4 regions of the Bacillus cereus group sp. BfR-BA-01430 genome follow, and region 3 is predicted to be linked to each of the others. Evidence: predicted binding sites of a transcription regulator. Region 3 holds the regulator's gene; each other region holds the start of a gene.

Region 1 (7,875 bases), on a different contig from region 3:
AGGTGGCGAGATGGCAAGAGGTGTTGAAATATGTCGACTGGTCGATATCTCGTGTCGAACCGCCGATATATTTTAACTTGCGTCGATAAAAGAGGAAGAATCGCCGATATATTTGATGTTAGGAAGAATAGAAAAACCTGTGCCAAAGGCACAGGTTTTTCTATTCTTCCGCTATTTTCTTATATAATGCAATAAACTCACTAGCTAATTCTTTCACTGTAATTGCATTCATTAAATGATCTTGCGCATGAACCATAAGCAATGTAACCTTTGTTTGATCTCCGCCAGCTTCTCTTTGAATTAAATCCGTCTGCAAGCTATGAGCTTTCTGTAACTCTTGAAGCGCCTTTTGTATTTTAGCTTCTGCCTCCTCAAACTCTCCATGCTTAGCATGACTGATTGCTTCCATCGCATAACTTCTTGCATTTCCTCCGTGTAAAATTAAATGAAAAGCTTGCGTTTCTAACGTATCCATTTGAATTCCCTACTCCCCTTTTTCTTCAGCTATTTTTTGTTTGTCCCACATTTTCAAGAACGGTAAATAAATGAAAAACGCGAGTACAAAGTTCACAATTTGTAAGACAACCCCTGAAACTTTTCCTCCTGCCCCTAAATATCCGCTAAAAAGAATCGGTGTCGTCCACGGTACAGCTGCACCGCTTGGTCTCGCCACAATTCCCCACTCCATTGCAAAATAGGAGATAATAGTTAACACAACTGGCACAAGTATAAACGGAACAAGCAGTAGTGGGTTCAAAACAATCGGCATTCCAAACGTAACCATTTCATTAATATTAAATAAGCCAGGGACAACTGATAATCTACTTAAACTCTTTAATTGCTGACTTCTTGCAAATAATAACATTGCCACAACAAGAGCAAGCGTCGCACCAGAGCCCCCAATATAAATCCATAGATCAAAAAATTGTGCTGTTATCGTATTTGGAAGCTCGTTTCCTTCCTGAAACGCAATGCGGTTTTGATCCATTAGCGATAACCAAATGGGACTCATCACACCGCCTACGATAGTCGCCCCATGAATACCGCATGCCCAAAGAACATGAATAAGAATTATTGCTACTACTGCTCCAAATAGACTTGCTCCCAGTGCACTCAGCGGTGCTTGCAAAATCTCTCCTACTATACTATGAATGCTTTGGAAACTTGTTTGTTCTAAAATTAAACGAATGATCCAAATCACTGTTACAACAATAAAACCTGGAACAAGCGCCGCAAATGAGCGTATAACAGCTGGCGGAACTGTTTCTGGCATTTTAATAATCATCTTCTTCTGTACCATAAAGCGATACATTTCCGCAGAAATAAGCGCGATAATCATCGCTACAAATAATCCTTGACTCCCCATTAGCGCCGTAGGAATTACACCCTCCACTAATACACTCTCTTGTGTATTAGGTATAATATGTATCACCTGATACGGCGTTGCGAGTAAAAAAGAAACAAGTGATAACGTCCCTGCCGCCAATGCATCTACTTTATACTGCTCACCTAATCTGTAAGCGATTCCAAAACTTGCTATTAAAGACATTATATTAAATGTTGCTCCAACTGGATACCCTAATGCCTTTTGCCAATTTTCTCCGAATAAACTTGCCATGAACTCACTGTATCCTGGAATTGGCAAAGCACTAACAATAAGAAAAAAGGAACCAATAATTAAAAAGGGCATTGTTAAAATAATCCCGTCACGAACAGCTTGTAAATGACGCTGCTCTGCAATTCTCCCCGCCACTGGCATAACGTACTTCTCTAAAAGCTGGATCATTTACCCCACTCTCCTCATGCTTTCATTGACAGCGCTGCTTCTAAAACAGCTTCTCCATTACAAAGTCCGTAATGTACAGAGTGAATGACATCAACAGGTATTCCTCTTTCATTACACATTTTCTTCATTTTTGGCAGTAAATAACGCACTTGCGGACCAAGTAACAGCACATCTACCTCATCTATATAACTTCGTACTTCCGCTCCTGATACGGCTGAAATCTTTACTTTGATTCCTTTTTCTTGCGCTACTTTCTCCATTTTTGTAACGAGTAAACTAGTGGACATTCCAGCTGCACAGCAAAGTAAAATATGCATCATACTCCCCCTTTCTTATGATAAACCTAAGTAGCTACTAAGTTACCAATATATATGTCTAGATTTCATACGTTATACCAAGCATAAAAACAAAAATTTCCCTGTTTTCACGCTATTCTATCTATCTGTATTTTCCTAGTAAAGAGAGCTACAACTCGCTATAATGGTTCAGTATGATTTTTTTTATTTGATAGGAGGGTATGAATATGAAAGCTTATCGCTTTCCCATTATTTTATTATCTTCCATCCTAATTGGTGGTTTCATTGGGTATTTCATGGGCGCTGATGCGGTTGCTTTAAAGCCGCTTGGTGACATTTTCTTAAACTTAATGTTTACGATTGTCGTACCTCTCGTGTTCTTTAGTATCGCATCCTCAATTGCCAATATGGATGGCTTAAAACGCTTTGGAAAAATTATGTCTAGCATGGCTGGGACCTTCTTATTTACAAGTATTATCGCTGCAATTTTTATGATCATTGTTGTGAAAATCTTCCCGCCGGCACAAGGTGTTGTATTAGAACTAACACAGCCTGATAAAGTTGAAAAAGGTGTTAGTGTTGCTGATCAAATCGTTGGTATTCTTACAGTATCAGACTTTTCTAAGTTGCTATCTCGCGAAAATATGTTAGCTCTTATTTTCTTCTCTATTTTAATGGGGATTGCAACTTCAGCAGTTGGTGAAAAAGGAAAACCATTTGCAACATTCTTACAAGCTGGTGCTGAAATCTCAATGAAAGTTGTATCTTTCATTATGTATTACGCTCCAATTGGACTCGGTGCTTACTTCGCCGCGTTAGTTGGTGAATTTGGACCACAGCTTCTCGGAACGTACTTCCGAGCTGCAATGGTATATTATCCATCTTCTCTCGTGTACTTCTTTATTGCATTTACATTTTATGCCTACCTTGCAGGCCGCAAACAAGGTGTACAAATTTTTTGGAAGAACATGGTCTCTCCTACAGTGACATCACTTGCAACTTGTAGTAGTGCCGCGAGTATTCCAGCAAACTTAGAAGCCACGAAAAAAATGGGTATTTCTTCTGATGTTCGTGAAACAGTTGTCCTTCTTGGATCTACACTTCATAAAGATGGCTCTGTTTTAGGCGGTGTGTTAAAAATCTCATTCTTATTTGGGATTTTCAATATGGACTTCTCAAGTCCAAAGACATTAGCGATTGCACTTGTTGTTTCCCTATTAGTAGGAACCGTAATGGGCGCAATTCCTGGTGGCGGTATGATTGGTGAAATGTTAATTGTTTCTCTATATGGCTTTCCACCAGAAGCTCTTCCGATTATTGCAGCAATTAGTACAATCATCGATCCACCAGCAACAATGTTAAACGTAACAGCAGACAACGCTTGTGCCGTAATGACAGCTCGTCTTGTTGAAGGAAAGAACTGGATAAAAAATAAATTTGCATAATATATAACAAAAAGCAGAGGCAACAGGCCTCTGCTTTTTTAGCTGTTGTTTTACAAAATTCCTTATTACAACAAGAAAGACAATGCCACCTTTTCAGATGCCATTGTCTTTTACTTCTTCTTATTCAATTCCGTCTCAGCCAATAATGGTAATATATTATCAAAAATATGAGTATTGTTATCTTTTCCAGTTACATATCCACCATAAAATCTGCTGAATACACTATCATTTCGAAATTCATTCATCCGCGCATATAATGTTTTCGCAAACTCTATGTCCCCTGTTTTTAATACATATAAAATTGTTAATCCATATACAGCTGGTGATTCATAGTCAACTGCTGGCTCTCCTGTTTCTAAATGATAACGACCGTATAACTTTCCATCTTGCTGGAACTTCTTCTTAATAAACGCAAAGTAAGCCTCTGATGTAAGTCCTCCCAAACTACGGTGATATGCTACATAAGATTGATCAATTAAGTTTACGATCTTGTCATATCGAAATGTACCATCTTCTTTATATTCCTTTGGAAATGCCCAATTCTGTCGCGGGTAATCTGCTAAAAATTGAATGATTTCTTCATAATGCTTCGCTGAAATTTTCCCATTTTTCTTCATATAATAAAAAGCATGTGGATTTATATAAGATGTCGTTAAAAAATTATTTTGTATGCGATTGTCTGCATCATAATAATCAACATACTGCTTTCCTCTTTTATTGAAACGAAGTACGGCATCACTCAATTGATCAGCAAGACGTTTATAGCGTTTTTCTTTATACATATCATACGCACGATATAACTGTTCAATAATGCGTAAATCATCAATAAGTGCATTTGTTGCGGATTGCTTCTTCCCCACTTCAGAAATTTTCCATAAAACAATATAGTCTTTCTGTATAAAATAATTTTGAAGTACCTTTAATTGCTCGTCAAACAACGATTGGTCATCTTGATCAAGAGCATATTGTAACCAAAGACCCGCTGATTCTGACAATGCTTCGCGACCAGCGGCCTCATTCTTCCCCTCTTTTGGATCGGATATTCGATGTGTTGCAAGTGAACCATTTTCGTTAAACATATGCCTTAAAATAAAGTGCTCAGTCCGGTTTCCTTGAAATGCAGTCAAAAAAACCAATCCCCCTAACAAAAATAACACAATCATTCCAGTCCAAATGTACAGGCGTTTGTTCACATTCTCTCACCTCCTCAATCAGATTAACCGTAATTGTATGAGAACATACATAAATGAAGAATCTTTATATCATATTTTTGCAATTCAACCAGAGGTATTCATGAACCGACGAAACACTTATAAAAAAAGCCCGTCCAAAAGTTATACTTTTAGACAGGCTCTTCCTTACCCTTTTTTTGTAGGTCTATATAATAATTGGACAAGATGGTCATATTCCTTCCGGGTAATCTCTTTATTATATAATTTTAGCAACAAGTCTTTATGTTTTTTTGAAAATGCCATTTTATTAATGACCTCAGGATACATAAAACATCCCCTCCGTTTCATATGAACTTCTTTCTTCTATTCGCTTCAGTTGACCCTAAAAACAGAACTCATGTTCGCAAAAAGAATTATAAAAGATTTTGTTCTAAAATACAAACGAAATGTTCTCATGTACTTTTTACTTTTCTGAATTTTTCAACATAATACTATCATATTCATTTTTTAAAACACAGATATATTCTAAGATTTTTTGAATAAATTTACCAATCCAATCAGAAAATAATGGCAAAAATGTAGAGGAGTAGAATTATGGATACTGTTACATTATCACGGGCTTTCTTTGGATCATCATTAGCATTCCATATCATTTTTGCAACACTTGGAATCGGACTTTCTTTAATGATTTTCATCAGCGAAGTATTATACCACTTAAAAAAAGATTCAGATTATGCCATCATGGCAAAGCGTTGGACAAAAGCTTTCGCTATTCTTCTTGGCGTGGCGATCCCAACTGGAACAATTGTAGGTGTACAAATTTCACTTCTTTGGCCTGGATTCGCGAAAATTGTCGGCCAAGTAATTTCTGTTCCCTTTCAGATTGAAATTTTCGCCTTCTTTTTAGAGGCATTATTTATGTCTATTTACGTATACGCAGCGGATAAATTACCTCCAATGATGAGACTTGTTTCGCTCTTTTTTGTCATGCTTGGCGCGACTGCTTCCGCTGTATTAATTACATCGGCAAATACATGGATGAATACACCAGCGGGATTTTCTATGAATCCAGATGGTTCTGTCTACAATGTAAACCCTTGGAAAGCTTTCTTTAACCCAAGCTTTTTCACAAGTTCCTTTCATGTTGTCATTACAGCTTACGCAACAGGGGCAGCTGTTATTGCGGCGATTGGGGCTTTTAAATTATTAAAAAGAAATACGAGCAAGCGAGAAATTGCCTATCATAAAAAAGGATTATTTTTAGGACTTGTCGTCACGTGTATAACAGGAGCTATTATGTGGGTTTCTGGGCACGAATCTGCGATTGCCTTACATAACCATTCACCAGAAAAATTAGCAGCGGCAGAAGCTTTATTTGAAACGACATCACATGCGCCCCTTGCGATTGGTGGATTTGTAGATTCCGCAACCAATAAGTTGCAATATGCGTTAGAAATTCCAAATATGCTGAGCTTATTAGTTGGCCTAGATCCTAACACGGTTGTAAAAGGGTTAAATGAATTCCCACAGGAAACATGGCCACCATTTTATACGCACACCTTTTTCAACTTAATGGTAGGCTCAGCTGTATTTACTTTTGCCGTTGCGGTCATTGCACTTCTTTACTGGTACTTTATTTACCGAAAGAAAGGAGCACAGTTACCAAGATGGTTACTATGGGCTACTGTTGCATGCGGACCCATTATGATGCTTGGCATTGAATTTGGATGGATCTTTAGCTGTAGCGGCCGACAACCTTGGACCATTTACGGTATGCAGCGGACCGTTGACGCGGCTACACGCGCCGATTTCGTTGGACCGTTATTCATCTTATTTATTATTTTATACATTGGACTCGGCCTTTTAACTGTTGTTGTACTTCGAACATTCTTTAAAAGACATCCATTAAAAAATGATTTACACCCGCAAGGAGGAGACTCGCATGCATGAAGCTAGTATTGCCATCATCATCTTATGGGCTCTTATTTTCGTATACAGCATTTTAGGTTCCATTGATTTCGGAGCGGGATTTTGGGGCATGGTGTATGCAAAACATCCAACGCTTGCTGCTAAGCTTGCGAATCGTTATTTATCACCAACTTGGGAAGTGACGAATACGTTTCTCGTATTTGTTGTCGTTGCCTTTCTTGGTTTTTTTCCTAAAGCAGCTTTTACACTCGCTACCGTCATGTTTGTACCTGTTACACTCATTTTAGTTCTCGTCTCTATTCGTAGTACATTTATGGTATTTGCCTATTCTGTTCCGAAGTATGAACATACTTTACGCTTTATTTCCGGTATTACGGGGCTACTTATTCCCGCCTTACTGATCACTGTTTTACCAGTAACAGAAGGTGCCTATATTTCAACGAGCGGAGGCAAAGAAGTTCTCTTATATAGTAAACTTTTATCAAGCCCTGTTATTTATTGTTATATGCTATTTGGATTAACTTCTGAGCTATTTTTATCTTCACTTTTCCTAGCTGATTTTGCTAGAGAACGCCGCTCAGAAGATACATACCGTCTTTATAGACGGAATGCCATCATACTTGGACCAGCTACTCTTGTTACGGCTATCATTGCTCTTGTGGTCATGGATCCAGAAACACATTGGCTTATGCAAGGATTAATTAAACAATTCCCATGGTTCACGATATCTATTATTTTATTTGTTATCGGTTATTCCTCTCTATGGTGGTCAAATAAAAAGCACGGTTCTCTCGGTTGGCCTCGCATTGCTGTGTTAGCAGTCGTTGCTCAATATGCTTTCGCAAGTTATGCCTATGGCGTTGCTCATTTACCATATATTATTTATCCAGATATCACCGTGTTCACAAGCTTTACAACGAAAGAAACATTCTATGCTTTGCTTATCCTTTATGCGATTGGTATCGCAATCTTACTTCCAGGCTTTATCTTCTTCTGGAACCTCTTCCTAAAGGATCGTACATTTTTAAAGGAGAAGTAAAACAAAATACCCCCCTTTGCTACCGTCTTAGCAAGGGGGGCTTCTCTATTATAAAGCTAGGTACATGTGATCAATTAAGGAAAAGGTGTTCAAAATCGTACATATTTCTATTTGCATACATGAGAATGTTGCGACAAACAACTCTCAAAAGTCATTATTGATATAAGTGACTACCAGCCTCTTTAAATTCTTTCGCCTTTTCTTTCAT
Region 2 (7,875 bases), on a different contig from region 3:
AATGTTGAAAGACCATACCAACGTTTTCGCGGACTTTGTTTAAATCTGTATGTTGAGGATCAATTTGTTCCCCTTGTAGACGAATGTTACCTTCATCGTACATTTCTAAAAAGTTAAGACAGCGGAGTAAAGTGCTTTTCCCAGAACCGCTTGCACCAACTAAAACGACAACTTCTTTTTCCTTTACTTCTAAGTTAATTCCTTTTAAAACATGTAATGAGTCAAATGATTTTACTAAATTTTGAACTTCAATCATACCAATCCCCCAGTGAATTTTATATTTTAATAAATCTGTCCCTTCTTTTTGTTATTAGTCATAAAACGGCAAAATCCTCTATTTTTTAAAGTTTTAGATGTTATGTGTGAAATTTTATTTCATGAGCCAGTATAGTATTTTTCGCGTTATATGGAGAAGATTGCGATTTATTTTCTTATTATAAGGTATTTCTAAAATCTTTATATCTTTCTATAATAAAAATATGGATAATAATATATAAGTAGTATTTATATAGTTAATGGGGAGGAATGCGAATATGGAAAGAGAGCAAAAAAACTTTTCTTTTGGTTTACGTATGCAGCTTATGTTATTTACAACAATTTTGGCATTGATTACGTATTCGACAAGTTTATTTTTTATTTATGTGTTGTATGACTATTTTCAAAGCTATGTAAGTCAAACAGTGTATAATATTGTTGTAATGCTGTTAGGAGTAATATGGTCTGGTATTCTAGCATATGTTGCAGCAATTTTTTTAATTAAACCTTTACGTAAATTGGAGGAAGCTGCTCATAGAGCTGCTGAAGGTGATATTCGTGAAAATGTACCACTGCCAAAAGTAGATGATGAAATAAAATCCTTAAGCGTTGCTTTTAATATGATGCTAGGAAATTTGCGCACAATGGTAAATAATATCGATACAACATTTTCTTATACAAACACGCAAGTACAGCAAATTAGAAAACAAACAAATGAAGCGACAAAGCAGGCACAAGTTGTATCAGAAACATTAGCTGAAATTTCCTCAGGAGCTGAACAGTCAGCAGCATCTATTCAGACGATTGTTTCCACTGTCGATAAAACAACATCCATTGCTAGTGAGGTGGAAGAAAAGGCAAAGCAATCTGATCAATTATCTTCTGAAATGGTACAAGCATTAGGTCAAAGTACGCAAGTATTCACATCGCTTATTAAAGGAATTCAGACACTTGCAAAAGAGAATGAACAATCGATGCACAATGTGCAAAAATTAGAAGAACGAATGAAACAAGTTGAACATATTGTCTCTGTGGTAAGTGAAATAGCGAGTCAAACAAATTTATTGGCGCTAAATGCATCAATTGAGGCTGCTCGCGCTGGAGAACACGGAAGAGGATTTGCTGTTGTAGCAGAAGAGGTTCGGAAGCTAGCTGATGAGAGCGATAGTTCAGCGCGAAATATATCCCAGTTACTTTGCGATATGAAGAGCGAAGTACAACAAGTAGCAACGCAAATGACAGAGCAAGTTAAGTCTGCTAACGAAGAAGCGAAGCGCGGAGAAGCAACTGAATTGATTTTAAAAGAGATGTCAAAAAGTATTATGGAAGTAGCGGATGCAACGAAAAAGATTAGTGGTTATATGAAGGAGCAAGTTGAACATATTCATGTAACAGGTACGCAAACGAAAGCAGTAGCAGCAATTGCAGAAGAAACATCGGCAGGCTCACAAGAAGTTGCAAGAGTAACCATGCAACAATCTAAAAATATGATAGCAATTGATCAATTGTTAGAAGAATTAGAAAAACAGGCAACGGAGTTAAAACAAACAATAGAACGATTTATGTTATAAAAGGAAGAATGATTTTATGTTCTTCCTTTTTATTTTGCGATAGTTTTCCTATCCTACATACTTTCTAGCTGAATAACACAATGTATCATATGAAACAATGGGACTCCATTATGTATATCTTAGTCAAAAAAGAATTCTACACTCCCGTCTCATTTTATATCGTTTAACCGAAGAGCGAGAATTGGCAAGAGAAGAGAAAGGGAAACAACGACGAAAAAGAATGAAACATATGTCTAAGCATCGTCAAACACATTCTATTTATGTATATATTACCAATACATCTTTTTTGCTTTTTCTAAATAGAAGTTTTCTATAAGACATATAACCTTGCCTACCAAATAAATTATTATCCGTAACACTTATATCAAAGCAAAGTTCTCGTAAAATCGCTTTGATATTCAAAAACATTAATAATCCTTTTGTATCGACTTTTTTTGAAAATTCAGGTTTAAATTTCTCATATAGGTGTATTACATGTATATAACAGTTAAATAAAAATCTGAAGGAGGAAGGATATTATGCATAAGAATAAAAGAAAACCAGTGGTCCATGAATGTCAAAATGAACAGGAAGTATTTATGAAAGTAGAGGAGTTAGAATTACAAGGGATTCACCAAGATGACATGTATGTCTTAACACATGAAAAACATCGAACAGAAAGGGTTGCAGATGATGCAAACACAAATACGATTGGAGTAAAAGAACAAGGGTTAGGCACAAGTATTATCAACTTTTTCTCCAAAAAAGGGGACGAACTCCGAAATCAAATGGAAGAAATGGGTCTGTCGAAGGAGGAAGCTACCTTATATGAAGAAAAACTAGATCAAGGGAAAATTTTACTTCTAGTAACAGCTGAAACACCACTTGTAAGTGATAGACAGCCACAAAACTATAATTCTCTTTTATAGATGGCAACATCTGCTAAATAGATAAGTAACTACTCAGTTACTCTGTAAAAAAGGAAGACAAGAACTTTTTTTTACATGGTAGAGTGGGACTGGCGATGCATAGGAGCGGTCAGTGCCCTTTTCTGCCCCGCGCAAAGTTTGAAAACAAAGAGATACAGCGAGATATAGGTCCATTGTTATCTTCATGGCAGTAAGTATACGACTTATTAAACTTCTAAATGTAATGTATAGCTGAGTAGTTACATAGATAAGGAAATAAACATAACATAGAAATGCCAATTTCCTATTTCCACAAAAGAGGGAAAAGGTAAATGGGAGCAAACAAAGGGGTCAAAAATAAAGTGAAACTTTAATCAGTGTGGGGTTCTTCATCCCCACTGATTATGAGCCCTCACCAATCGGGCTGTTACTCCCACCTCTCTTCCTTGCTTCTCTCTGAATCTTGAGGTGGGAGTCTTACTGCCCTCAAATAGCGGGGGAAATAAAAAATTCATTTCCTTCCTTCACCAAGGGTGGAAATGCCCCCCCTATACATAATGGATGAACAAAGGAGGAGTAAAAATATGGGGTTAATTATTACATGTATTGTAGGCGCTCTAATTGGAGCATTAGCAGGGGGGATGACAGGAAAAGATTTCCCAGCAGGCATTTTAGGGTATATTATTGCTGGATTAATTGGTTCATGGGTAGGTACAAAATTATTTGGTGAGTGGGGACCAGAATGGGGAAGTATTTTCGTCTTACCAGCTTTATTAGGTGCAATTGTATTTACTCTTTGTATGACACTGCTTTTACGAACAGTAAGGAGTGCGTAGTCATAACTGATAGAAATAAGATGTAAATAGGCTATATTTTAAGCTGTAGCAGTGAAGAAAATAAAAGTAGAGAAGGATGAGGAAAATGCTTTAATTCTTCAGCAACCGATCGTTTTACATACCTATTTCTTAAAAGAGAAAATCATTCATGAACGAGATCGCATTTTAATTATTGATAGTACATTTCGTACATTAGAAATGATAGATACAAAGTATCATCTCATTTTAAATTATTATGAGGCGGAACTAGAACGTAGCAAGATTTTGCGAAACATTTAGAATATACTGCAGGATAATACAGGTGAAAGGAATCACCTTCATATGAATCACATGCCATACATATGAGAAAAGAAATTAAATAGCGAGGAGAATCGCAATGCTAGTAGACAAGCTCTTTTGTATTTAATAGTCCAATATTTATTATATACACAAAATAAATAACTATATTGTGAGATACGTGATGAAACTGCTTATAAAAATGCACTTATATATGATTGAAAAAAATAGTTTATGAAATATTTTATTATATAATGTTAATCTTTTCACAAAATTAGAAACGCTTTTTAATTATGATGTACTGATAAAATATTAAACGAACTTAATGGGAGGCATAGCAAATGCAACATCCGATTCATATTACTTCAGAGATTGGGGAGTTACAAACGGTTTTATTAAAACGACCCGGGAAAGAACTGGAAAATTTAACACCAGATTACTTAAAACAATTATTATTTGACGATATTCCCTACTTACCAATTGTTCAAAAAGAACATGATTATTTTGCACAAACTTTACGTAATCGGGGTGTTGAAGTTCTTTATTTAGAGAAGCTAGCAGCTGAGGCATTAACTGATAACAAACTTCGTGAAGAATTTGTGAATCGTATTTTAAAAGAAGGGAAAGCCGATATCAATGTTGCACATGAAACATTAAAAGAATATTTACTTTCCTTTTCAAATGAAGAATTGATTCAAAAAATTATGGGCGGTGTGCGAAAAAATGAAATTAATATTAATACAAGTAAAAAAACACATCTATACGAATTAGTGGAAGATCATTATCCGTTTTATTTAGATCCAATGCCAAATTTATATTTTACTCGTGATCCGGCGGCTACGATAGGTGAAGGGGTAACAATTAACAAAATGAGAGAACCGGCACGTAGACGTGAATCATTGTTTATGGAGTTCATTATGAAATATCATCCACGATTTGCAAATCATAATGTACCAGTTTGGTTAGATCATGATTATAAGTTTCCAATTGAAGGCGGAGATGAACTGATCTTGAATGAAGAAACAGTTGCGATTGGTGTATCCGCTCGTACATCAGCAAAAGCAATTGAACAGTTGGCTAAGAATTTATTTAAACGCCAAAATAAAATTAAAAAAGTTTTGGCAATAGAAATTCCAAAATGCCGAGCATTTATGCATCTAGATACAGTCTTTACGATGGTTGACTATGATAAATTTACTATTCATCCAGCTATCCAAGGGCCAAAAGGAAAGATGAACATTTACATTTTGGAAAAAGGTCCAGATGAAGAGACGCTTAAAATTACACATCGCACTTCTTTAATGGAAGTGTTAAAAGAAGTTTTAGGTGTAAAAGAATTGGTACTGATTCCTTGTGGGGGAGGAGATGTAATTGCTTCTGCTCGTGAACAATGGAATGATGGATCAAATACATTAGCAATTGCTCCAGGAGTAGTTGTAACATATGATCGCAATTATGTATCAAATGCTTTATTACGTGAACATGGAATTGAAGTAATTGAAGTATTAAGTTCGGAATTATCACGCGGTCGTGGGGGGCCACGTTGCATGAGTATGCCGATTGTTAGAAAAGATATTTAGTTATAAATAACCGGGGAAAGAAGGTAATGACAAGCCTGAACTTAAAAGGAAGAAGTTTTCTTCCTTTTAATATACTCATTCACTATTTGTAATACTACAAATTAAGAGAGGTAAGTGGAATGGATGAAAAAAAGAAATTAGGATTATTTACTTTAATAGCCCTTGTAGTTGGTTCTATGATTGGCGGTGGTGCGTTTAATTTGGCGAGTGATATGGCCAAAGGCGCGGGTGCAGGGGCCATTATTATTGGATGGATTATAACGGGTGTTGGAATGATTGCTCTTGGCTTATCCTTTCAAAATTTAAATGATAAAAGACCAGATTTAGATGGTGGTATTTTTAGTTATGCAAAAGCTGGATTTGGTAACTTTATGGGATTTAATAGCGCGTGGGGTTATTGGTTGTCAGCTTGGCTAGGTGTTGTTGCTTACGGTACATTATTATTTGCTTCATTAGGTTATTTCTTTCCTATTTTTGACGGAGGGCAAAATATCGCATCTATTATTGGAGCAAGTGTATTACTTTGGGGATTTCACATGTTAATTTTACGCGGAGTACAATCAGCGGCACTGGTGAACTTAGTAACAACAATTGCGAAATTAGTTCCTGTTTTTGTATTTATTATGGTAGGAATTTTCGCTTTTCATTTTGATATTTTCTTAGATGGCTTTTGGGGACAAGCTGGTTCTTTTTCTTGGGGAGAAATAGGTGACCAAGTTAAAAGTACAATGCTTGTAACAGTTTGGGTATTTCTTGGTGTTGAAGGGGCTGTTGTCTTATCAAGCCGTGCTAAAAATAGAAGTGATGTTGGAAAAGCCACAGTTATTGGATTAATTGGTACATTGATTATTTATATTTTAATTACATTATTATCTTTGGGACTCATGAAACAAGCAGACGTAGCAAATTTGAAAAATCCAACTATGGCATATTTATTTGAAAGTATAGTTGGAAAGTGGGGAGCAATCCTTATTAATTTAGGTTTAGTTATTTCTGTGTTGGGCGCTTGGTTAGGTTGGACATTACTTGCATCTGAAATTCCATACTTAGCTGCTAAAGATGGAGTATTTCCGAAATGGTTTGCAAAAGAGAATAAAAATAAAGCTCCTGTGAACTCGTTATGGTTAACAAATGGACTTATTCAAATTTTTTTATTAACATTTGTTATTTCAGAGCAAGCATATCATTTTATTTTCTCTCTTGCATCCTCAGCTATTTTAATTCCTTATGCTTTTTCAGCATTTTATCAACTTAAATATAGTTTGAAATCTGAAGAAAATGATCGTAGAAAAAATATAATTATTGGATTGATTGCGAGTATTTATGGAGTTTGGTTAGTGTATGCTGCAGGATTCGAATACTTGTTATTAACAATGACCTTATATGCACCTGGTATTTTCATTTTTCGCAATGTTCAGAAACGAACAAATCAAAAACAAATATTTACTCGTCTAGAATTAGCATCATCTGTAGCAATTGGTGCGCTAGCATTCTTTGCTATTTATGGATTAATTACAGGAAGTATTACCTTATAAAATAAAAAGTGTAGGCATAGGTGTAATAATTTGTATATTACCGTTCACATTTAATAAATTAATTCAAACCATTGATAAAACATGGTACTATGCGGGGAAAACTGGTTTAGAGGCAATTGAATATAGAAAAGAAGACAGTGAATGCAAGGTGGAGAAAAATGGGAAGAAACTGCAGAAAAATTGTGTGGTTACTTTAAAAAATTATCGAAATCATGCACAAGCATTCCAGCTTGTTTTGTATTCAGCTCCAAAACAAAAGATAAAAAGTTATCAAGTACCAACGAAGGCACTGAAAAAGTGATTACTTTGAAAAAATAACGTGTATTTTATCAATATATAGAAAACACAAAGGAGACCATTACCTGTATATAGTAGGTGGTGGTCCCCTTTTTCTTATTAGGTGGACTTTTTCAGTGGCCTCAGTACCAACACCTCTTTATTTACAGAGATATGAAACAAAACAATTTAAAATCCAAATTCCAATTGCTTTAGAAGAAAGCGAAGTAGGAAATACAGTACCAAATATTAAATTTAAATTATTATATGACAAAAATACAGCAGATCATTGATACAGTAGTAATAAGAGAAGAGAAAGATGTGGTCATCCAAAGTGTTCGAACAATTTGAACATATATTGGATGGCTTCTTATTTTTTAGGAAAACTTAGTGAGTGAAAAAAGATAGATAAAAATGAGTTTATAATTTAAACAAAGAAAAAAGGTTATGCAAAATAAATAGGTATTCTTTTTGAAAGAAAAGAGGATATTGAATAATAAAGATGAAAATTGACGTTGCAAACTCGATATATTTTGTTATGATAGTGTTACGAAAACGTTTGCATAAAAAAGAGGGATATAGAAGGAGAGCGCTATTATGAATAAAATATGGTGGAAAGAAGCTGTCGCTTATCAAATTTATCCACGTAGCTTTATGGA
Region 3 (7,875 bases):
ATATCCAGGTGGTCCTCATATTGATCGCCTTGCTCATGAAGGACAACCAACGATCGACTTACCACGTGCGTGGTTAGAGCCAGATTCATATGATTTTAGCTTTAGTGGATTAAAATCAGCAGTTATTAACACTGTGCATAACGCAAAACAACGCGGAGAAGAAATTGCTCCAGAGGATTTAGCGGCAAGTTTCCAAGCAAGTGTAATAGATGTATTGGTAACGAAAGCTGTGCGTGCAGCTGAAGCATATCATGTAAAGCAAGTGCTTTTAGCAGGTGGTGTAGCAGCAAATAAAGGGCTTCGTACACGATTAGAGGAAGAATTTGCACAAAAAGAAAATATAGAGCTTATTATTCCTCCATTATCGTTATGTACTGATAATGCAGCAATGATTGCAGCGGCAGGTACCATTGCGTATAAGCAAGGGAAGCGTGCTACATTTGCATTAAATGCAAACCCGGGTTTAAATATAGAAGATTAGTTATACACAAAATTAACCACAAGTTGTGGATAAAACCCACATTATCTGTTGATAATGTGGGTTTTATTGTGAATATAAAATGTGAATAACTTTTCGGGTGTTTGTGGATAATGTGGAAAAGTTACTTTAACTTTTGTTTTATAAAGGTGGATATGTGTATAATGTTGTGGATAGAAAAGAATAGGTCAGATATCTGATGACACAAAGTTGCTTCAAGTGGGTAAAAAAAATAAGGTAGCTCAAGAATATGTAGCTACCTTAATGAAAGGTCCTCAACAATTAGACTGTTACGGACAGCTGTATTTTCATCTATCTGCCTTGTTTCTTTCTGTATCTTATTGTTTATAAATAGTGAGATAAATGGAGAGGTTACATATGTAGTTCTTCCCATTCTCCCATATTTTTTTCTAATTGTTCTTGAAGATTTTGTTTCGCTGCTGTAATTTCACTTGCACGTTCATAGTCTGTATATACTTCAGGCAGACAGAGCTGAGTTTCTAATTCTTCGATTTCTTCTTCGATTTTAGAAATGTTTTGCTCCAGTTCCTCAATTTTTCGCATCCGTTGTCGTTCTAACTTTTTACGTTCTTTTTCTTCCGTATAACTTAACTTTTCTTGTGCAAAGTTTTTGGGGACAGAAATTTCTACTTCTTTTTGTGCAAATTCTGCACGCTCAATCATTTCATTTTTCTTTTCAATATAGTAATCATAGTCGCCTAAATATTCTTTCGCACCGTCTGTTGATAACTCAACGACTGTAGTTGTGACACGGTTAATAAAATAGCGATCATGAGATACGAATAAAAGAGTTCCTGGATAATCAATTAAGGCATTCTCTAGAATTTCTTTACTATTTAAATCAAGATGGTTAGTTGGTTCATCGAGAATTAATAGGTTTGCCTTTTGCATCATTAATTTTGCTAGCGCTAATCGGGCTTTTTGCCCACCGCTAAGAGAAGAGACTGGCTTTAATACATCATCACCTGTAAATAAAAAATTACCAAGTAGTGTGCGAATTTCTTTTTCTGGTGCTAGTGGGTAATCATCCCATAGCTCATCTAACACACGTTTAGATGATGTTAAGTTTGCTTGTTCTTGATCATAATATCCAACAGATACGTTTGAACCGAAAGAAATCTCGCCATGTAATGTCTGTAACTTGTTCACAATAGATTTTAATAATGTAGATTTTCCAATTCCATTCGGCCCAACTAGTGCAACGCTATCCCCCCGAGTTAAACGCATATTTACATGTTCGATAATAGGATTTTCATCATAGCCAATTGAAACATCTTTTAATTGGAGGACATCATTCCCGCTTTGTTTTTCAATATCGAAATGGAACGATGCGGATTTGGAATCTCCGACGGGTCTAGTAAGTAATTCCATTCGCTCCAATTGTTTGCGTCGACTTTGTGCTCGCTTCGTTGTAGAGGCACGTGCAATGTTCTTTTGAACAAAATCTTCAAGTTTTGCGATTTCTTCTTGTTGTTTCTCATAGCGCTTCATTTCTTGCTCATATTGTGCAGCTTTTAACTCTAAATATTTACTATAGTTGCCAACATATCGTCTACTTTCTTTATTAGAAATTTCATATACTTGAGTAACAAGTTTATCTAAAAAGTAACGGTCATGAGAAACGATTAAGATCGCACCAGGATATCCTTGTAAGTATTGTTCCAACCACGTTAATGTATCAATATCTAAATGGTTGGTCGGTTCATCTAATATGAGTAAATCAGGGCGCGTTAATAATAATTTTCCAAGAGCTAATCTTGTTTTTTGCCCACCGCTTAATGTAGAAATAGTTGTTTGGTGTGTTTCAGATGGGAAGCCGAGACCGCTTAAAATCGAGCGAATATCAGCTTCATATTGATAACCACCTTGATTTTTATAATCTAACTGTAGTTGATCATACTCACGAAGTAATTTTTCGTAGACGACAGCATTTGAGAAGTTTTCTTCTAATCCCATCTCATGCTCTAACCTTCGCAGTCTTTTCTCCATCTCCTGTAAATGTGTGAAGACAGTTAGCATCTCATCCCAAATTGTTAAAGAAGTTTCTAATCCAGTATTTTGAGCTAGGTAGCCAATTGAAACATCTTTTGGCTTTATTATTTCACCGCTATCATGAGACAATTCTCCGGCGATTATTTTTAATAATGTAGATTTTCCAGCGCCGTTTCGGCCGACTAGTGCAATACGGTCTTTTGTTTGAACTTCCAATTTAATATGAGTTAGAATTGTTTCAGCACCGTATAATTTTGAAAGCCCATTCACTTGTAATAAAATCAATGTTTTCACCTCAAATAAATTCTTAACTTTGCCATGTTTATATTTCTCAATCATACTAAAAATAGTGTATAGTTTAAAATAAAGAGAGTTTTTCTTTCTTTCTTTATTATACAAGGAATGTTATAAGTGCTAAACTTTTGTATTTATTCCAAGTATACGAACAAAGATAGGAAGAGAGGAGAGGTTATATGGATCAGCAAAAGATTCCGCAGGCCACAGCCAAAAGATTGCCTCTATACTATCGATTTATCCAAAACTTATCTCTTTCTGGTAAGCAACGTGTTTCATCAGCAGAATTGAGTGAAGCGGTGAAGGTAGATTCCGCAACAATTCGAAGAGATTTCTCATATTTTGGAGCGTTAGGGAAAAAAGGGTATGGATATAATGTAAATTATTTATTATCATTTTTCCGTGAAACGCTTGATCAAGATGATATAACACGCGTGGCACTTATTGGAGTAGGGAATTTAGGGACCGCTTTCTTACATTATAATTTCACAAAAAATAATAATACGAAAATTGAAATGGCATTTGATGTCGATGAAGAGAAAGTTGGAAAAGAAATCGGAGGAATTCCTGTATATCATTTGGATGAATTGGAAGAGCGCCTAACAAGTGATATACAAGTGGCAATATTAACAGTACCTGCTAACGTTGCACAAGCTGTAGCAGATCGATTGGCTTATACAAGTGTACACGGTATTTTGAATTTTACACCGGCACGATTAAATGTATCAGAAAAAATAAGGATTCATCATATTGATTTAGCGGTAGAATTACAAACGCTTGTTTATTTTCTGAAAAACTATCCACAGTAAAACGCAGAGGGACTCCCTCTGCGTTTTACTGTTTTTTCTTTATGAATTTAACTAAAATCAGTCGAAGCGCTAGATTAAAGTCAATTGTTGCCATAGCAGCGAACAGTATTGTCCAAATGTTCCAAACAGTATCTGTTGCCTTCATAATAGCAAAGACTACAAAGACGCAGCCAAGAAGGAAATATAGTGCTGCCATGAACAAAGGTGAATTTCTCATGTTAAAAATCCTCCGATAAAGCCTTGCATTTTTTCAGCTTCTTTCATTAGCTCTTGTATTTGTTCGTTATTACTTATGAAAACTTGAACTACTGCGACTGCCGTATTCATTCCAACATGAGCCATAATCGGAACGATAATTCGACGCGTTTGCACATATAAAAAGGCAAACACAAGGCCCATAGCAGTGTATATTAATAAGTGTGTAAAATCAAAATGGATAGCAGCAAACACAAGCGAACTAATAATTGCTGCGATAAAGAAGTTGAACTTTTTATATAATGTACCAAATAGAATCTTTCTAAATACAATTTCTTCTAAAATAGGTCCTATTATTGAGATAACAATAAGGAACCATGGAGTCGTTCTTGCAATTTCCATTAAATGTGCGGTATTTTCAGAGCCAGGCTTAATACCTAGTACACGCATTTCGATGACACCTGCAATTCCTTGAGCAAAAAATGCCATAAAGAAGCCAATAAAAATCCAACCAATTGTCGCAGGGATATTCGTGCGTTTTGTATCCAAATGTCTATCGCGAATGTCTGTTCTAAGTAATAACAAGATAATACATAATGCGATAAAGAAGCTAATAATAGCCCAATGACCGGTTAGAAGTTGAAGTTTTTCTTCCCTGGTAAATCCTCTATTATCATATAGCCCAGTTTTTGCAAGAAGGGGCAAGCCAATGATTCCTGATAACTGCATAACAATGTATGTAACGACAATCCACCAATATTGCTTTTTCAAATGGGATAACCATCCTTTCTAATTTTATCTTATGAGATAAGGCCGGATTACATGTAATCAGCCAGCCGAATATATGTAAGTATTGCCTTTATGAAAAATTTTTGTTTAAAAATAAAATAGGAGACAGGAAAAAGGTGTTCGAATAGAGAAAACAACTTATGGTATCTTTCCTATTGTAACATACGATAGGTGGAAACGTTGATTCATATATAGAGTTCTATAAAAAATGATGCTTTGTAGAAAAGTTTATATCGTGATTTGAGAAAAAATTATGATTTTTTTACTTGCAAAAGAAATTGAGATTATTTATTATTATAAGTGTGTTAGCACTCGGAAGACTCGAGTGCTAATAAAGAATTTACATAGAAAAATGAGGAGGTTATTGTTCATGCTAAAGCCATTAGGTGATCGCGTTGTAATTGAACTTGTTCAAGCGGAAGAAAAAACAGCAAGTGGTATTGTATTACCAGACACTGCAAAAGAAAAACCACAAGAGGGTAAAGTTATTGCAGTAGGTACTGGGCGAGTGCTTGAAAATGGTGAGCGTGTTGCTTTAGAGGTAGCAGCAGGCGATCGTATCATCTTCTCAAAATATGCAGGTACTGAAGTGAAATATGAAGGTGCAGACTACTTGATTTTACGTGAAAGTGACATTTTAGCAGTTATCGGTTAATTATATATTTAAAAAATCCAAGGGGGTCAAATATTATGGCAAAAGATATTAAATTTAGTGAAGAAGCACGTCGTTCGATGCTTCGCGGTGTCGACACTCTTGCAAACGCAGTAAAAGTAACACTTGGACCAAAAGGTCGCAACGTTGTACTTGAGAAAAAATTTGGTTCACCACTTATTACAAATGACGGTGTAACAATCGCAAAAGAAATTGAATTAGAAGATGCTTTTGAAAACATGGGTGCAAAATTAGTAGCAGAAGTTGCTAGCAAAACAAATGATGTAGCTGGTGACGGAACAACAACTGCAACTGTATTAGCACAAGCTATGATTCGTGAAGGTTTGAAAAACGTAACAGCTGGTGCAAACCCAATGGGTCTCCGCAAAGGTATTGAAAAAGCTGTTGTTACAGCAGTAGAAGAATTAAAAACAATTTCTAAACCAATCGAAGGTAAATCTTCTATCGCACAAGTAGCTGCTATTTCTGCTGCTGACGAAGAAGTAGGTCAATTAATTGCAGAAGCGATGGAACGCGTTGGTAACGATGGCGTTATTACATTAGAAGAATCTAAAGGATTCACAACAGAATTAGATGTAGTAGAAGGTATGCAATTTGATCGTGGATATGCATCTCCTTACATGATTACTGATTCTGACAAAATGGAAGCAGTTCTTGATAACCCATATATCTTAATTACTGACAAAAAGATTTCTAACATCCAAGAGATCTTACCAGTGTTAGAACAAGTGGTACAACAAGGTAAACCACTTCTTATTATCGCTGAAGATGTAGAAGGTGAAGCGTTAGCTACATTAGTAGTAAACAAACTTCGCGGTACATTCAATGTAGTAGCTGTTAAAGCTCCAGGATTTGGTGACCGTCGTAAAGCAATGCTAGAAGATATCGCAATCTTAACAGCTGGTGAAGTAATCACTGAAGAATTAGGACGTGACTTAAAATCAGCTACAATTGAGTCTTTAGGACGCGCTGGTAAAGTTGTAGTAACGAAAGAAAACACAACAATTGTAGAAGGTGTAGGAAGCACTGAACAAATCGAAGCTCGCATCGGTCAAATCCGTGCGCAATTAGAAGAAACAACTTCTGAATTCGATCGTGAAAAATTACAAGAACGTCTTGCTAAACTTGCAGGTGGCGTTGCAGTAATCAAAGTAGGTGCAGCAACTGAAACTGAGTTAAAAGAACGTAAACTTCGCATTGAAGATGCACTTAACTCAACTCGTGCAGCAGTAGAAGAAGGTATTGTTGCAGGTGGCGGTACTTCACTTATGAACGTATACGCTAAAGTAGCTTCTATTTCAGCTGAAGGCGACGAAGCAACAGGTATCAACATTGTACTTCGTGCATTAGAAGAGCCAGTTCGCCAAATTGCAATCAACGCTGGTCTAGAAGGATCTGTAGTGGTAGAACGTCTAAAAGGCGAAAAAGTAGGCATTGGTTTCAACGCAGCAACAGGCGAATGGGTAAACATGCTTGAGTCTGGTATCGTAGACCCAGCAAAAGTAACTCGTTCTGCACTTCAAAACGCAGCATCTGTTGCAGCTATGTTCTTAACAACAGAAGCAGTAGTGGCTGACAAACCAGAAGAAAATAAACCGGCAATGCCAGACATGGGTGCAATGGGCGGCATGCCAGGAATGATGTAATTTCATTATTCACTAAAACACTCATCTCTTTTCTAGAGATGGGTGTTTTTTGTTATCAAATTCCTCAAAATTATAGTAAAAAAGGTTTTATCGTAACCAGAATATAATTTCTGTAGAATTTTGTCGTGTTCTCTCTTGACCGTATTGATACTTCATTGTTAGAATCTAGAAAGATAATATAAAACAATCCTTCATATATCCTCAATAATATGGTTTGAGAGTCTCTACCGGGTTACCGTAAACAACCTGACTATGAAGGCAGTGCGTCTTATGTTTATAAAGAGCAACATACTATCTTTATAAAGCTAGACTCCTGCCTTTTCTTTATTATGAGACTAGAGGTGGAGGACTGGCTTTTTTTATTATATTGGTAATGCTTTTTGCCTAATTTGGTGAAAATATTTATATACAGAACTAACGTTGGGGTGATTATTTTGAAAAAACAGCACGATACGATTATCGTTTTAGACTTTGGAAGTCAGTACAACCAGTTAATTGCACGTCGCATTCGTGAGTTCGGTGTGTACAGTGAGCTTCATCCACACACAATTACTGCGGAAGAAATTAAAGCAATGAATCCAAAAGGGATTATTTTCTCTGGTGGACCAAACAGTGTATACGGCGAAAATGCATTCCACTGTGATGAGAAAATTTTTGAACTAGGCTTACCTATTTTCGGTATTTGCTACGGCATGCAGCTGATGACAAAACACTTTGGTGGAAAAGTAGAGCGAGCAAACCATCGTGAGTACGGAAAAGCAGTTCTGAAAGTAGAGAATGAATCAAAATTATATACAAACCTGCCAGAAGAACAAGTTGTATGGATGAGCCATGGGGACTTAGTAACAGGTTTACCAGAAGGCTTTGTAGTAGATGCAACAAGCGAATCTTGCCCAATTGCTGGTATGAGCAATGAAGAAAAGCAATTATACGGTGTACAATTCCATCCAGAAGTACGTCACTCTGAGCACGGTAATG
Region 4 (7,875 bases), on a different contig from region 3:
TTCTGCACAGACGCGTTTACATACGAATCGTCTAAAAGCAGCAGATGAATTAGGAAATTGGGAAGAGTGGCGTGAACTTGGTGAACAAATTCGCCAACACACTTTAGAAAATCTTGATTATTATTTAATGCAACTGAGTGAAAATGTATCAAAACGAGGCGGAAATGTTTTCTTTGCGAAAACAAAAGAAGAAGCAGCTAACTATATTCAAGAAATAGCGAAAAAGAAAAATGCGAAAAAAGTTGTGAAATCAAAATCAATGGTAACCGAAGAAATTAGCATGAACCACGCACTTGAAGAAATCGGTTGCGAAGTTGTTGAGAGTGACTTAGGAGAATATATTTTACAAGTGGACAATGATCCGCCATCTCACATTGTTGCACCAGCACTTCATAAAAATAAAACACAAATTCGTGATGTCTTTAAAGAAAAATTAGGATATGAAAACTCTGATGATCCATATGAAATGACAAAATTTGTTCGTAAGCATCTTCGTAAAAAATTTATGGATGCTGAAATTGGGGTAACAGGTTGTAACTTTGCGGTTGCAAATACAGGGTCTCTTTGCTTAGTAACAAATGAGGGGAACGCAGACCTTGTTATGTCTATTCCGAAAACACAAATTGCGGTAATGGGTATGGAGCGTATGGTTCCAACTATGGAAGAGCTTGATGTTTTAGTTGGTTTACTATGCCGTAGTGCAGTAGGACAAAAACTAACAAGTTATGTAACAGTAGCTGGTCCAATTCAAGAAGAAGAAATAGATGGACCTGAAGAATTCCACTTAGTGATTGTAGATAATGGACGTTCTGAAATTTTAGGATCTGAATTCCGCCAAGTACTGCAATGTATTCGTTGTGCAGCATGTATTAATGTGTGCCCTGTATATCGTCACGTTGGTGGACATTCTTACGGTTCTATTTACCCAGGCCCAATTGGAGCTGTTTTATCTCCACTTTTAGGTGGATATGACGATTATAAAGAACTTCCATATGCATCTAGTCTGTGCGGAGCTTGTACAGAAGCATGTCCAGTAAAAATTCCATTACATGATTTACTATTGAAACATCGTCAAGTTATTGTTGAGAAAGAAGGACGTGCACCACTTGCAGAAAAATTAGCAATGAAGATGTTTAGTATGGGTGCTTCTTCAGCCGCTTTATACAAAATGGGATCAAAAATGGCACCAGCTGCATTAAGCCCATTTACATCCGGTAACCGTGTTACAAAAGGAGTAGGACCACTAAAAAATTGGACGGAAATCCGTGAGTTCCCAGCTCCAAGTAAAGAAAGGTTCCGCGATTGGTATAAAGATCATAAGAAAGGCGGGGACAAGTGATGGCAGGAACAATTCAAAATCGTGATTCTTTTTTAGATAACATTGCAAAAGAACTTGGACGTGCACGTAAGACAGAAGGAGTGCAGCGCCCGGCATGGAAAAACAATGTAAATCTTGAAACATTAAAAGATTATTCAGAGGAAGAATTATTAGAAGTATTTAAAAAACAATGTGAAAACATTCATACAACTGTAATTGAAACAACAAAAGATGAGTTAAAAGAAGCGATTCAAAAAATGATTGCTGAAAATGGTGGAGGACCTATTTTAGTATCTGATGATGAACGTTTTGAAAAGTACGGTTTAACATCTTTGTTTAAAGAAGAGCTTCCAAGCCAAAATGTTGATGTGAATATTTGGGATCCGGAGGGAAAGGACGAAAATATTCGTTTCGCTGAAAAAGCAAACATTGGAATTGCATTCAGTGATTATACATTAGCGGAATCTGGTACGATCGTTGTTCAAAGTCGTAAAGGACAAGGTCGTTCTTTACACTTCTTACCAACTATATACTTTTCGATTATTCCGCGTGAAACAATTGTACCTCGTATTACACAAGCAGTTCGTGATATGAATGCACGTGTTGAAAAGGGAGAAGCGGTAGCATCTTGTATTAACTTTATTACAGGTCCAAGTAACTCAGCTGATATTGAAATGAATCTTGTTGTTGGTGTACACGGACCATTAAAAGCATACTATTTTGTAGTATAAAATGAAGAAAAGCAGGCGATAAATAGCCTGCTTTTTTTAGTGAAATTAAAAAAACGGTCATTAGCAAGATTGTGCTCTCTTTGGTATATTTTGGGGAGAAAGGGGGAGGAAGTAGTGCTCTTATATATATATGTATTTGTAACAGGAATCGTGCTCGGATCCTTTTACATTGTTGTGGCTCTTCGTGTACCAAGGGGAGAATCTATTATTACTCCGCGCTCATATTGCCCTCATTGCCAGCATAGATTACGGCCTAAAGAACTGATTCCTATTTTGTCATTCTATATGCAAAAAGGTCGTTGTACACATTGTAAAAGGAAAATATCTTATACTTATCCGATAGTGGAATTGATAACGGGAAGTTTATTTCTTATTTCAGTATGTATGGTGGGAGTGGGACAAGAATTAATTGTCATTTGGACACTTTTTTCTTTACTCGTTATGATTACACTTACGGATCTTTTTTATATGATGATCCCCAATGCCATATTACTTAGTTTTAGTTGTATTTTTCTCCTCGAATATATGGTAAGCCCGTTTATTTTTTGGTTTGATAGTGTGCTTGGTGGAGGCATTATATTTTGTATATTGTATGTGCTCCGAAAGATACACCCAAACGGTCTCGGAGGTGGCGATGTGAAATTGTTATCTCTACTTGGATTTGTGCTAGGAATAAAAGGGATTTTAATTACGCTTTGTATTGCTTCTTGCTCCAGTCTTTTCTTTTTAGGGATTTGTTTCCTATTTAAGCGAATGAATATAAGAGATCCCTTGCCGTTTGGCCCTTTTATTGCACTTGGAACAATCTGTTATGTCGCTATGCAATTTTGGGAATAGGGGGGCACATCGCTATTAAGCTAAGAAAAATTGAACTCTATAAAACAATGGGGACAAATGAGATAAGTTTTAAAAGAAAACGTAAAATAACTTCAAAATCAATTTTTATCCCGCTATATTAGGGCAGTAAGACTCCCACCTCAAGATGCAGAGAAAAGCAAGGAAGATAGTAGGGCTGCACGTAACAGCCCGATTGGTGAGGGCTCATAATCCGTGGGGGATGAAGAAGACCCCCACGGATTAAAGTTTCACTTTATCCCTCTTTTCAATATTTCTTTTCTGCAAATAATATTTCAGTTAGTGGCATATTTTTTTACGGTAGAATGGATTGTATAAGCGTAAATTTGTAACGAATTATTTGAAGAATGCTAGTAAGTGATGCCATACGTTAAATGAGAACAAGTCAATTTATAAAAAATTTCACAAATCGATCATGTATCTCAATTGTTTGCGCTCACACTAAATTTCTGAGGAGAAAATTGATTAGGATGGATTGGAATAAGGTGAAAAACAGGTTGAAAATACGTTTAATGGCATGATATTGCTTGCACAAGATAAAAAAATTCTATTACAAGGTGCCTATGGAGAAGCTTCTATTCAAACACATGCTCCCATGCAATACAATCAACGTTTTAACTTAGTTTCTGTATCAAAACCCATAACAGCATGAGGTATTTTACTATTAGTGCAAGAAAATAAAATTAGATGACGATATTACCCAATGGTTTACAAAATTACTATAGCCTACAACTTCCTTAAACTGGCGAAAAAAACAGATTGTTTGAGGAAGGAAATTAAAAAAATAATAAATCCCATAGAGAAAATACTTTTTCTCCACGGGATTTAGTCAATGAAAGGAGCTTTTTGGGTAGTTCCTTTCATTCATGTTTCATATGAGCTTGCAAAGGAATGATTTCCTCTTGAGGAGCGACTTCACCAGCATTTGTTGTTTCTTTTGTTAAATAATGATATACCATCCCTACAAAGACGGATCCGCCAATAATGTTCCCGATTGTGACGGGAATTAAATTGTGAATAGCACCAGCAAAACTAATTGTATCAGGGTGTGGCGATAGTAAAGATAGGGCAAATAATGATAAGTTTGCAATGCTATGCTCATAACCGGACAAGAAAAAAGTAAAAACAAGGAACATCATCACAAGAATTTTCGCTGTATCACCTTTCACTTGAGACGGAAGAAAGCAAGCTAAACAGACAAGCCAATTACATAAAATAGCTTTAAAGAAAAGTTGGATTGTAGGTGTTCCCATTTTGATTTCCACAACTTTATTCATCAAATGTTCATGATCGATTGTTTCAAAAATTCCAGTTGCATAAAATAATAATGCAAAAAATAATGCTCCTGCTAAATTGCCTACATAACAAGTAATCCAGTTACGGAATGTATCGGAAATAGTTGTTTTGTTTCTTAAAGTAGAGACTGTAAAATACATTGTATTTCCTGTAAATAATTCAGCCCCACCGTATATGATTAATACGAGTGCAATACCGAAAAACATAGAAGCAGCTAAATAAGTTGCTGGAGAATTTTCTATATTGAAGAAATTACCTAATTTAAAACATAGTACAATAATAAAGCCGATATAAATGCCAGCAAGTGCAGCACGAATGAAATATTGCATTAAATTTTTGTCTAGCATTTCTTTTTTTTTCTGAGCAAGTTTTACAACGTAAGTCAATCCGTGTTCTAGCATAATAATTGCGCTCCTTTGTGTAAATACTCTTTATATGACTAAAGTACATGGATTCGATTTCATTTTCAATAAAATTGTGAAACGTTTCACAAAAGGGACACATATGAAAACAAAAAGTAGAGGGATTAAGATGTCATTTATTTGCTATTTGCGAACATTCAGATGAATAGTGAGGGCTCATAATCAGTTGAGGATAGAGACAATTGTCATTGATTACAGTTTCAACTTATTTGAAAAAGTAGGAAGGATGAGTGAGTTTATGTAATAAAAGAAAAAAGCGCTGTAATTACAACGCTTTTTCATCAAAATTCTTTTGCATAGTATTTGTTTTTGTATCTTTTGAGAAGAACCAACCACCAGCTGCAATTCCAACTAGTACAATCCAGAATCCAATTTTCCATGGAGCAGATTCAGGGAATGAATGAGGGATAACCCCTAAAGCTGGATGAGCTAATGTGTAAACAGCAAGTTTTACCCCAACCCAACCTACAATCAAGAAGGCAGCTGTTTCTAGTCCTGGTTTCCGTTTTAATAAGTGTACGAAAGCAGATGCAGCAAATCGCATAATGATTAAACCGATTATACCGCCTGCAAAAATAACAAGGAATTGACCTGTATCGAGGCTACCAATAGTACCTAATCCTGTTTTTGGTAAAGTCATTGCCAATGCAACAGCAGCTAAAATAGAATCAACTGCAAATGCTATATCAGCAACTTCGACTTTAAATACCGTCCACCAAAAGTTTTCTTGTTTTTTCTTTGTGTCTGCTTCTTTCTGCTTCGTTTCTTCATTTGTATTCTTTCTCATATAAGTTTTGAACAAATGGTTACCTGCAATAAACATTAAATAAATCGCACCTAGCGCCTGCACTTGCCATACATCGACTAAGAAAGAAATGATAAACAGTGATCCAAAGCGAAATACGAAAGCACCAGCTAACCCATAAAACAATGCTTTTTTTCGTTTTTCTTCGGGTAAATGTTTTACCATAATAGCAAGAACAAGTGCATTATCTGCTGCTAAAATTCCTTCTAATGCAATTAAAATAAGTAATACCCAACCGTACTCCAAAAGTAATGATACATCCATACACATTCTCCTCTCATTTGTATAAATCCTAAACGAGTGACGAAAATCCCCACTGTTTAGTTTCCCCATACTCCTACCTATCAGCGGTAGAAGAATCTAGAAAAGAATGCAAAAAAGACCTCTGCCGTTGATAGGCAAAGGTCTTGCTAGACATATGTAATGAAAATGCCAACAAAGCCGGAAGAACTAAGTTCTACGTAATGACGACTTTGTTTCCAAGAATTATTTCTTGGACGCTACTCCCCTTTGGAGATATGTTATTGTAGTTATATTATATGAGTGATGGAATTGGTTGTCAACCTGTTAAAATATCTTCGTTTGGATATTTTATTTTTTTTCGCTTTTTACGTGCAAAGGAAAAGGCTAGCGTTAGTGGCCCCATCTTTCCAAAGAACATCATAAATATAATAATACATTTTCCAATGAGAGTTAACTGCGGTGTAAGTCCCATACTTAATCCAACGGTTCCAAATGCCGAAAAAACTTCGAATGCACTCATGAAAAGAGGAGCTTGTTCAGTAATGCTTAAAATAAGTATGGAAAAGAAAATAAATGAAATGGATATGACAGTAATGGTTAAAGATTTAACGATAAGGGTATCTTTTATCGACTTTTTAAAAATAACAATATCATCTTGTTCTTGAAGAAACTTAAATACACCGAATACCATAATTAAAAAGGTTGTTAATTTAATACCACCTCCTGTAGATGCACTACCAGCCCCGATAAACATAAGTAGCATCATAAGCAAAAGAGAGGGTTTGGAGAGCTGTGCAATATCAACTGTATTAAAACCAGCAGTACGTGTTGAAACGGCTTGAAAGTAGGCAGCTAATGCTTCTTCAAATGGTGTGAATCCTTTCATGGAGATAGAATTATGAAATTCAAATATAAAAATTAAAAGTGTTGCAACAATATTGATTATAAGGGTAGAAGAGAGCATAAGTTTAGAATGTAAAGTCAGTGTTTTAAAACTCTTTTTTCGTTTTATATCCACGATGACTGTAAAACCAATCCCTCCTAAAATAATTAAAGACGAAATAACAACATTAACAAGAATACTGTGAGATTGAGACATTAAATTGTCACTCCAGATGGAAAAACCGGCATTATTAAATGCAGAAATGGAGTGAAATAAACTATAATAGAATCCTTTCGTCGAACCATATTTAGGAATCCATTCGAACGAAAGAAAAAGAGCTGCAATACACTCAACTGTAAACGAAAATATAAACAAAGATTTGACAAGGCGGATTACACCACCAATATTTGTTTGATTTAATGCTTGTTGGAGTAATATTCGGTTTTGAAGTCCAATTTTTCTTCCTAACATAATCGCAATGAATACGGCAAAGCTCATAATACCTAGTCCGCCGATTTGAATGAGAAATAAAATGACACATTGTCCAAATGTAGTGAATACTTTTCCTGTATCAACAACACCTAGTCCAGTAACGGTACAGGCAGAAACAGTTGTAAATAAAGCATCTAGCCATGAAATAGAAGTTGTCGTTGAAATGGGGAGTTTTAATAAGCATGTTCCAGTAATGGAGAGCATCATAAAAGATAAAATGAGTACACGAGGTGGGCTCATTTTCATATTGATTCGTTTCATGTAATCTATCTGTCCTTTCAGTGTGCTCTTTGTAGTATGTGAAGAAGAAATATAAGGTATGTCTAAAAGAAAGAAGGCAGAATTTCTGCCTTCTAAATCCAAACGGTATAAAATTATCCACGCAATTGTTGTTGTGCTAAAGAAACAAGACGTTTTGTTACTTCGCCACCGACAGATCCATTCGCACGAGCAGCTGTATTCGATCCTAAGTTTACGCCGAACTCTTGCGCAATTTCGTATTTGAATTGTTCCAGCGCTTGTTCAGCACCAGGAACAAGTAATTTATTTGTTTTTACCATTTATACACACATCCTTGTCTATAATCCAGTTTGGTAACTGGTATCGTTATTGTATGTGTTATAGCGCCAGTCATACGCGGAAGTAATCGGAGGGATTAGTAGTTCTTGGATATACAAAAGGAGTAGCTCATTTGCTACTCCTTTTTGAGTGTCGTTGCGGTACCTTCGACAACAATAACATTTGATTGGTTATATATATTTGTTTGCAATGTAATGATTTTTTTATCATCACGTTTTTTTATCACTTCTACTATAACGCGTAATGTATCA

What was found. Region 3 encodes Rex, which represses fermentation and respiration genes when NADH is low (regulators of the CRP and FNR family bind a similar motif). Its sites were predicted from a motif close to TTGTGAAATATTTCACAA; they were not measured.
Positions count from the first base shown of each region.
Region 1: a site for Rex is predicted at 5,169-5,186, ahead of MR058_RS15665 (cytochrome ubiquinol oxidase subunit I). Genes of this name have one in related genera too.
Region 2: a site for Rex is predicted at 4,080-4,097, ahead of arcA (arginine deiminase). Genes of this name have one in related genera too.
Region 4: a site for Rex is predicted at 4,676-4,693, ahead of MR058_RS02440 (formate/nitrite transporter family protein). Genes of this name have one in related genera too.

Region 1 is NZ_JAKUEW010000009.1:105,119-112,993, reverse strand. Features, by position in the region: gene MR058_RS15690 (PTS lactose/cellobiose transporter subunit IIA) at 161-475, opposite strand; gene celB (PTS cellobiose transporter subunit IIC) at 485-1,786, opposite strand; gene MR058_RS15680 (PTS sugar transporter subunit IIB) at 1,801-2,103, opposite strand; gene MR058_RS15675 (dicarboxylate/amino acid:cation symporter) at 2,310-3,527, shown strand; gene MR058_RS15670 (transcriptional regulator) at 3,638-4,720, opposite strand; gene MR058_RS15665 (cytochrome ubiquinol oxidase subunit I) at 5,294-6,649, shown strand; gene MR058_RS15660 (cytochrome d ubiquinol oxidase subunit II) at 6,642-7,667, shown strand; gene thiC (phosphomethylpyrimidine synthase ThiC) at 7,822-7,875, opposite strand, start outside.
Region 2 is NZ_JAKUEW010000006.1:83,410-91,284, forward strand. Features, by position in the region: gene MR058_RS12770 (amino acid ABC transporter ATP-binding protein) at 1-256, opposite strand, end outside; gene MR058_RS12775 (methyl-accepting chemotaxis protein) at 516-1,826, shown strand; partial or broken gene MR058_RS23675 (acyl dehydratase) at 2,096-2,234, opposite strand; gene MR058_RS12780 (YflT domain-containing protein) at 2,345-2,734, shown strand; gene MR058_RS12785 (GlsB/YeaQ/YmgE family stress response membrane protein) at 3,298-3,549, shown strand; partial or broken gene MR058_RS12790 (ParM/StbA family protein) at 3,631-3,891, shown strand; gene arcA (arginine deiminase) at 4,167-5,405, shown strand; gene arcD (arginine-ornithine antiporter) at 5,525-6,940, shown strand; gene MR058_RS23680 (hypothetical protein) at 7,082-7,258, shown strand; gene MR058_RS12810 (hypothetical protein) at 7,354-7,509, shown strand; gene MR058_RS12815 (glycoside hydrolase family 13 protein) at 7,814-7,875, shown strand, end outside.
Region 3 is NZ_JAKUEW010000026.1:5,371-13,245, reverse strand. Features, by position in the region: gene tsaD (tRNA (adenosine(37)-N6)-threonylcarbamoyltransferase complex transferase subunit TsaD) at 1-481, shown strand, start outside; gene MR058_RS22005 (ABC-F family ATP-binding cassette domain-containing protein) at 851-2,776, opposite strand; gene MR058_RS22000 (redox-sensing transcriptional repressor Rex) at 2,965-3,594, shown strand; gene MR058_RS21995 (YdiK family protein) at 3,620-3,811, opposite strand; gene MR058_RS21990 (CPBP family intramembrane glutamic endopeptidase) at 3,808-4,560, opposite strand; gene groES (co-chaperone GroES) at 4,949-5,233, shown strand; gene groL (chaperonin GroEL) at 5,269-6,897, shown strand; purine riboswitch at 7,069-7,170, shown strand; gene guaA (glutamine-hydrolyzing GMP synthase) at 7,332-7,875, shown strand, end outside.
Region 4 is NZ_JAKUEW010000001.1:472,558-480,432, forward strand. Features, by position in the region: gene MR058_RS02420 (LutB/LldF family L-lactate oxidation iron-sulfur protein) at 1-1,339, shown strand, start outside; gene MR058_RS02425 (LutC/YkgG family protein) at 1,339-2,049, shown strand; gene MR058_RS02430 (prepilin peptidase) at 2,164-2,886, shown strand; gene MR058_RS02435 (serine hydrolase) at 3,422-3,556, shown strand; gene MR058_RS02440 (formate/nitrite transporter family protein) at 3,765-4,601, opposite strand; gene MR058_RS02445 (TerC family protein) at 4,888-5,691, opposite strand; yybP-ykoY riboswitch at 5,774-5,948, opposite strand; gene MR058_RS02450 (TrkH family potassium uptake protein) at 5,987-7,306, opposite strand; gene MR058_RS02455 (alpha/beta-type small acid-soluble spore protein) at 7,420-7,605, opposite strand; gene MR058_RS02460 (MaoC family dehydratase) at 7,740-7,875, opposite strand, start outside.